2 regions of the Bacillus altaicus genome follow, and region 1 is predicted to be linked to the other one. Evidence: riboswitches for the same ligand, from Rfam matches in the RefSeq annotation. Region 1 holds a riboswitch; the other holds the start of a gene.

The links. A riboswitch is a leader RNA that binds a small molecule or an ion and turns the genes downstream of it on or off. The one in region 1 is predicted to bind S-adenosylmethionine.
Region 2: another riboswitch for S-adenosylmethionine. It lies ahead of ACE38F_RS20810 (YezD family protein); the one in region 1 lies ahead of metI (cystathionine gamma-synthase/O-acetylhomoserine thiolyase).

The regions. Positions count from the first base shown of each region.
Region 1 is NZ_CM143394.1:1,462,537-1,466,762, forward strand. It holds gene metC (cystathionine beta-lyase) at 1-273, opposite strand, end outside; gene metI (cystathionine gamma-synthase/O-acetylhomoserine thiolyase) at 270-1,382, opposite strand; SAM riboswitch class I at 1,472-1,585, opposite strand; SAM riboswitch class I at 1,789-1,898, shown strand; gene ACE38F_RS07670 (bifunctional homocysteine S-methyltransferase/methylenetetrahydrofolate reductase) at 1,969-3,801, shown strand; gene metH (methionine synthase) at 3,801-4,226, shown strand, end outside.
Region 2 is NZ_CM143394.1:4,028,517-4,032,742, reverse strand. It holds gene lysA (diaminopimelate decarboxylase) at 118-1,434, shown strand; SAM riboswitch class I at 1,553-1,661, shown strand; gene ACE38F_RS20810 (YezD family protein) at 1,734-1,877, shown strand; gene ACE38F_RS20805 (phosphoadenylyl-sulfate reductase) at 1,964-2,668, shown strand; gene sat (sulfate adenylyltransferase) at 2,707-3,843, shown strand; gene cysC (adenylyl-sulfate kinase) at 3,856-4,226, shown strand, end outside.

The DNA.
Region 1 (4,226 bases):
GTCACCTTGTGAAAGAAGGAGAAATGCAGTAGAAATGGCTGCAATGCCTGATGCAAAGGCAAATCCTTTTGTCCCGCCTTCTAATAAAGCAATGATATCTTCAAGAGCTTCACGTGTTGGATTTCCAGATCTACTATAGTCATACTTTCCGAAAGCATCTACATCGAACTGATGAAATGTTGATGTGTTATAGATGGGAACGTTAACAGCTCCTGTGTGTGAGTCATGCTTGTATTGATTATGCAGTAAAAGCGTATCTATGGAATAGCTCATATTTTTACACCTTCTTTTACAAGTTTAATTGCTTGCTTTAAGTCTTGAATTAAATCATTGCTATTTTCGATGCCGACTGAAAAACGGAGAAGACGATTACACACACCGCGTGCTGTTCGAATATCTTCTGGAATATCGGCATGAGTTTGCGTTGCTGGATAAGTCATTAAACTTTCGACGCCGCCAAGACTTTCAGCAAATGTAATTAAGGATAAAGATTGTAAGAAAGGATTAATCCAAGTTTCATCTTGAAGGCGAAATGAAATCATACCACCTCTTCCTGGATAAAATACATCTGTCACACCATCTTCATCATTTAAATAAGCAACAATTGCATGAGCATTTTCTTCATGCTGTTTCATGCGGAGTGCTAAAGTTTTCATCCCTCGAATTAATAGCCATGAATCAAACGGGCTTAAGACAGCACCAGAGGCATTATGATAATGAGCAAGCTCCTCGCAAAGAGATTTCCCTTTCGCAACGACAAGTCCGCTTAGTACATCGTTATGTCCGCCTAAATATTTAGTTGCGCTATGAAGGACGATGTTTGCACCTTCTGTTAATGGTTGCTGTATATAAGGTGTATAGAACGTGTTATCTACAATAAGAAGTAGTCCGTGCCTTTTCGCTACACTTGCTACACTTACGATATCAGTTACTTGCATTAATGGATTAGTCGGTGTTTCTATGAAAATAGCCTTCGTTTGAGATGTGATTGCTTGCTCAATTTGTTTAATAGATTGTGTATCTACGTATCTACATCGAATATTCCACTTGTCTTCATGTTCGGAAAATAGACGATATGTTCCTCCGTATAAGTCTTCGGATACGATAAGCTCATCTCCGGAACGGAATAGTGAAAGGACAAGGAGAACAGCCGCCATTCCTGAACTACAGGCATACCCTTGTTCACCGCTTTCTAAGTCTGCAATTGCCTGTTCTAAAAGACCGCGAGTCGGATTTCCAGTTCTTGAATAGTCAAAGCCAGTAGATTTACCAATTCCTTCGTGACGATAAGCAGTTGAGAAATAAACAGGTGGATTAACAGTTCCTGTTGTAGCTTCGCTACGGTTCCCGATTTGTGCTAGTTTTGTTTCGATTGTTGACATGTGAAAATTCCCCCTTTTTAAAGTGAACGACTAAGTGAAAATAAAAAAAGCCTTCTAAGAAGAAGGCTTTCGGATTGAATAGAGTCTTCTTCTCATCTGTCAAATCTTTAACAATTTGCTGGAATTAGCACCTTATTAACGAATGAATGTTAATGGTTGCTGAGGCGTCATAGGGCCAGTCCCTCTACCTCTCTAGATAAGAATGTGCGTATGAAATTTTTATTATGTTTTTAACTTTACAACAAAAGATAATTGAATTGCAACTTTATTTTAAATAATTTTTATTTTTCCGCAAGTGTCATTGACTTTTATTTTAGTGCATGCTAAATTTATAAAAAATTAACAAACATTGTTAAAAGGGGAACGTATTTCCTTTTAGCTACATAAATAAAATAATAAAGACAAACTCTTATTGAGAGCGGTGGAGGGAAAGGCCCTGTGAAACCCAGCAACCTTCAAACTAAATGTTTGAAACGGTGCTAAAACCTGCAAAACGTGTGTTTTGCATAATAAGAGGAGGAACAATTATGTCCCCCTCTTCAAAGTGAAGAGGGGGTTTTTATATTGATAGAAATGAGGGAGATTCGTGAAATTACTAGATTTATTATCAAAAGGAATTGTAATAGGTGATGGTGCGGTTGGAACGTTATTACATTCACATGGTTTACAAAGTAGTTTTGAAGAATTGAATTTGTCTGATCCGGACTTAATTATATCGATCCATAAACAATATGTAGCTGCTGGAGCGGATGTTATTCAAACGAATACGTATGGTGCGAATGAAGCGAAACTCCGCATGTATGGTCTAGAAAATCAAGTTGTCCAAATTAATAAAGCGGCAGTGAATATTGCGAAAGCATCAGTAACAGAGCGGAATGCAATTTTAGGGACAATTGGAGGTATGAAACATATTGGTGCTGTTACAACGACTGATATAGAGCGAGAATTTATGTTACTTGAGCAGGCAGGTGCTTTACTAGAAGAACAGGTTGATGGATTACTATTAGAAACTTTTTATGATGAATTTGAATTATTGCATGCCGTTAAAGTATTGCGTAAACAAACGAATATTCCGATTGTTGCTCAGTTAGCGTTACATGAGGCAGGTACGACTCAAAATGGGAATGATGTCAATGAAGTATTAAAACAGCTTTTGGATTACGGTGCCAATGTTGTTGGATTGAACTGTCAACTAGGGCCACTTCATATGACGGAAGCTTTCAAGATGATATCGATTCCTCAAAATGGCTATTTATCAGCATATCCGAATGCAGGTCTCCCGAATTATGTGGAAGGGCGTTACGTATATGAGGGAAGTCCAGCGTATTTTGAAGAGATGACACCAAACTTTATTGAACAAGGTATTCGTTTATTAGGTGGTTGTTGTGGTACTACCCCGGAACATATTGAAGGAATGAAACGTGCTATCGCAAATGTTGCACCTGTAATAGCAAAGGAGACGATTCAAAGGCCTAAAGTGGTCCATACACAGGAGAAGCGTTCGAGAGCTCATGTCACTCTCGCAGAAAAGGCAAAGAAACAAACGACAGTTGTAGTGGAATTAGATCCACCGAAAACGTTAGACACGCAGCGATTTTTTGAAGGGGCAAGAGCACTGAAAAGGGCTGGAGCGGATGCTATTACCCTAGCAGATAATTCATTAGCATCTCCTCGCGTTTCGAATATGGCTATGGGTGCATTATTAACGAAGCATGATATTCCAGTATTGACGCACTTAACGTGTAGAGACCATAACGTCATTGGACTACAGTCTCACTTGCTTGGATTATCAGCATTAGGTATGGAGGAAGTGCTAGCTTTAACTGGTGATCCAGCGCGCGTTGGTGATTTTCCAGGTGCAACTTCTGTATATGATTTGTCATCTATAGAGCTAATTAAAATGATTAAAGAGATGAACGACGGTCGCTCTATTTTAGGGAAATCAATTGGTCCGGCAACAAGATTTTCTGTCGGAGGGGCATTCAATCCTCATGTAAGGCATTTAAAAGCAGCGGTAAAGCGAATGGAACGAAAAATTGATGCTGGAGCAGAATATTTCTTAACTCAGCCAATTTATGATGTAGCTTTAATTAAAGAAGTATATGAAGCGACAAAGCATTTGGAACAACCCATCTTTATTGGAATTATGCCGTTAGTAAGTAAGCGGAATGCAGATTTTCTTCATTTTGAAGTACCGGGTATTACGCTCCCTGAAGAGATAAGACAAAGAATGGATGGACATGAAACGAAAGAGGCTGCTATCGAGGAAGGAATTCGTATTTCACAAGAGTTGATTGATGCGGCAATGAAATATTTTAACGGTATTTATCTTATTACGCCGTTTTTAAAATATGAAATTACAGAACATCTCGTGAAATATGTGAGAGAAAAGCAAGAAGTGAAAGAGGGTATTAATTGATGAAACGAATAGAAGAGAGATTACAACATGAAATTTTAATATTAGATGGTGCAATGGGAACGATGATCCAGCAAGAAGACTTAACAGCGGAAGATTTTGGAGGAGAAGAATACGAAGGTTGTAATGAATATTTAGTAAAAACAAGACCGGATGTGATTTTAAATATTCATAAAGTCTACATTGAAGCTGGTGCAGATATTATTGAAACGAATACGTTTGGTGCAACAAATATTGTATTAAGTGATTATGCATTGTCTCATTTAGATGAAGAGTTAAACGAAAGGGCAGCGCTTTTGGCGAAGCGAGCAGTCAAAGAAAGTGGGAAAGAAGTATATGTTGCGGGAGCGATGGGACCAACGACGAAAGCGATTAGTGTTACAGGTGGTGTAACTTTTGAAGAGTTAATCGAAGCCTATACAAGGCAA
Region 2 (4,226 bases), 2.6 Mb from region 1:
CCTAATAAGAAACGCGTGTGAACATTGTTCCGCGCGTTTTTTGTCTATCTAAAAGCGTGCTGCAATGAATAGAAGATTGGGGTTATGAGTTTTAGAGGAAATAAGGGAGGAATTCAAATGTATTTACACGGCACAAGCCGAATCAATGGGCAAGGACACTTAGAAATTGGAGGGTGCGATACGACGCAACTAGCAAAACAATACGGAACACCACTTTATGTATACGATGAAGAGTCAATTCAAGGGAAATGTCGTGCGTTTCATCGTGCTTTTAAAGAAAGTGGTTTCTCTTATCAAGTAGCATATGCTAGCAAGGCGTTCTTGTGCATGGAGATGTGCCGAGTAGCTCGTGAAGAAAATATGTCTTTAGACGTTGTCTCTGGAGGAGAATTATATACTGCACTTCAAGCAGGATTTCCGGCATCGCGCATTCATTTTCACGGAAATAATAAAACAGAAGAAGAAATGATTATGGCTCTTCAGGCGAATATTGGTTGTTTTGTGGTAGATAATTTCTTAGAATTAGAAATTTTACATGATTTAGCAGTGCAACATGGGAAATTTGTGAACATATTAATCCGTGTAACGCCTGGAGTAGAGGCACATACACACGAATATATAACAACAGGTCAAGAGGATTCGAAATTTGGGTTTGGTGTTTCAAATGGTCAAGCGATGCAAGCAATTGAGCTAGCTTTGCAAAAATCAAGTTATAATGTGCTAGGAATTCACTCGCACATCGGATCGCAAATATTTGAAACGGCTGGTTTTGTTCGAGCAATTGAAGTACTACGTCAATTTTTAGAAGAAGTGAGAGAGCGAACAAACTATGTGGTGAAAGTATTAAATGTCGGCGGAGGTTTCGGTATACGTTATACGGAGTCTGATACACCGTTAACACTTGAAACGTATGTGCACGCTGTAACAAGTAAGGTGAGAGAGCTGTTTACATTATGTGAATATCCGCTTCCTGAAATATGGATTGAGCCAGGGCGTAGTATTGTAGGGGATGCGGGAACAACAATTTATACAGTCGGAGCGGTGAAAGAGATTCCAGGCATAAGAAAATATGTTTCAGTCGATGGTGGGATGACAGATAATTTAAGGCCGGCTCTATATGGAGCGCGTTATGAGGCGATATTGGCGAATCGAGGGAATGATGAAAATGAGGAACTTGTTTCGATTGCTGGGAAATGTTGTGAAAGTGGAGATATGCTGATTTGGGATATTAATCTTCCTAAAGTTGCTTCTTCTGATTTACTAGCGATTTCTTGTACAGGGGCATATGGGTACTCGATGGCTAATAATTATAATCGTATTCGTAGACCGGCTGTAGTCTTTGCAAAAGGCGGAACATCACAAATTGTTGTAGAACGTGAAACATATGAAAATATTATTGGGAACGATCGCATACGTATTAAAGAACTTGTTTAAAAATGAAAAAAGGAGTTGTTCAGGATGGGCAATTCCTTTTTTATAAAATAAAATAATTAAAATATATCGGAAAACTAGGATTGAAAAAAATCAGAATTGTGATAAAATACAAATACAAAGCTTATCAAGAGAAGCTGAGGGAACTGGCCCTACGAAGCTCGGCAACCTGCTTATAGAAAGCAAGGTGCTAAATCCAGCAAAATGGAATCCATTTTGAAAGATAAGGTAAAATATATTACCGAACAGTCTTTTCGAAATGGGAAAGATTTTTTTTATGAATAAAAAGGGGGGCTGTTTGCGTGAGCGTACGGGAACATTTTGATGAAGTATCTGAGAAAATTCAAGCGATGCTTGCTGATATGAAATATGGTTCAATTACAATTGTGGTGCAAGATGGAAAAGTAATTCAATTAGAAAAAAGTGAAAAAGTACGTTTAAAGTGAAAAGCGCTGACTAGAAAAACTAGAGGCGGTTTTAATCTATTTTAATAGGTTAAAACCGTCTTTTTGCTTTTACAGGGGGAAGAAACATGTTGACGTATGAAAAGTGGGAAGAAAATCGTGTTTCATTTTCAGAAGAAGATGAAACGAAAGGCGCGCTATCCGTATTAAGTTGGGCTTATAAAGAATATAAAGATGAAGTTGTATACGCGTGTAGCTTCGGAGTGGAAGGCATGGTTTTACTGCATCTTATAAACCAAGTAAATCCATCTGCTAAAGTTGTATTTTTGGATACAAATGTTCATTTTCAAGAAACGTATGAATTAATTCAAAAAGTACGAGAACGATTTCCTTCATTAAATATTATAGAAAAACAGCCGGAACTTACACTTGATGAACAAGCGAAGTTGCATGGTGAGAAACTATGGGAAAGCAATCCGAATCTCTGTTGTAAGATCAGGAAGATTTTACCGTTAGAAAAATCACTTGCAGCGGAAAAAGCGTGGATATCGGGTTTAAGAAGGGAACAATCAGAAACGCGTAAGCATACAAAGTTTATAAATCAAGATCATCGTTTTCAATCTATTAAAGTTTGTCCGCTTATCCATTGGACGTGGAAAGAAGTGTGGCGATATGTATATAAACATAACTTGCCGTACAACCCATTGCATGATGTTGGATATCCAAGTATTGGGTGTGAGAAATGTACGCTACCTGTAGGAGCCGATGGTGATTCAAGAGATGGTAGATGGGCCGGGAAAATGAAAACTGAATGCGGTCTTCATTACCAATAAGATGAATCTTGAAATAAAGCTAAGAGGGGATATAGAAAATGACTACAATAAACGAATTAATAAACCGTGTAGATGAGACATACGACGTATCACAAATTGAAAAAGAAATTAAATTAGACAACATTGCGTTAAGTGATTTAGAACTGCTAGCGACAGGGGGATATAGTCCGCTTACTGGTTTTTTAGGAAAAAAAGATTATGATTCGGTTGTAGAAACGCTTCGTTTAGCAAATGGTAGCGTGTGGAGTATACCAATTACATTACCGGTAACAGAAGAAGTAGCAGAGGGACTGAAAGTTGGAGAAGAAGTAAAACTTGTTAACGATGGAAATGTATGTGGTGTTATTCAAATAGAAGATATTTTTGTACCTGATAAAGAAAAAGAAGCGTTACTTGTATATAAAACGACGGATGAGGCTCATCCAGGAGTAAAAAAATTATATGAGCGACCAAACGTTTACGTTGGAGGAGCTATTATTCTTACAAAACGTTTTGGGAATAATCCATTTCCTTCTTATCATTTAGATCCAATTGAAACGAGAGAAGAATTTAAAAAACGTGGCTGGAAAACAGTAGTCGGATTTCAAACGAGAAACCCGGTACATCGTGCTCATGAATATATTCAAAAGTCTGCTCTTGAAATTGTAGACGGTCTCTTTTTAAATCCACTTGTTGGGGAAACAAAGTCAGATGATATTCCTGCTGATGTAAGGATGGAAAGCTATGAAGTACTACTTCAAAACTATTATCCGAAAAACCGTGTCTTTTTAGGTGTATTTCCTGCAGCAATGCGTTACGCAGGACCAAGGGAAGCGATATTTCATGCACTAGTAAGAAAGAACTTTGGTTGCACCCACTTTATTGTAGGGCGTGATCATGCCGGGATAGGAGACTATTACGGAACATATGAAGCGCAGGAAATCTTTACGAATTTTACAGTAGAAGAGTTAGGGATTACGCCGTTATTTTTTGAACATAGTTTTTACTGCACTAAATGTGAAGCAATGGCTTCAACGAAAACGTGTCCGCATGGAAAAGAAGACCGTGTCATCTTTTCAGGTACGAAAGTACGAGAAATGTTAAGAAATGGTGAGATTCCGCCGAGTACATTTAGTCGTAAAGAAGTAGTGGAAGTGCTGATTAAAGGTTTGAAAAAAGAAGTAGTAACAGAATAGGGAGAGAATGAGATGGATACGAATATTACTTGGCATACAGCTTCTGTTTCAAAAGATGAGAGAAGAGTGAAGAATGGGCATCACAGTTTTGTAGTTTGGTTTACTGGTTTATCAGCTTCGGGTAAATCTACAGTAGCGAATGCGGTTGCTCGTAAACTGTTTGAAAAGAATATCGGAAATTATGTGCTAGATGGGGATAATATTCGCCACGGTTTAAATAAAGATTTAGGTTTTTCTGAAAGTGATCGTATGGAAAATATAAGACGTATTGGTGAAGTGGCGAAGCTATTTGTAGATCAAGGAACTGTTGTCCTTACAGCGTTTATTTCACCATTTCGAGTAGACAGAAAACAAGTTAGAGATCTATTAGCGGCAGATGAGTT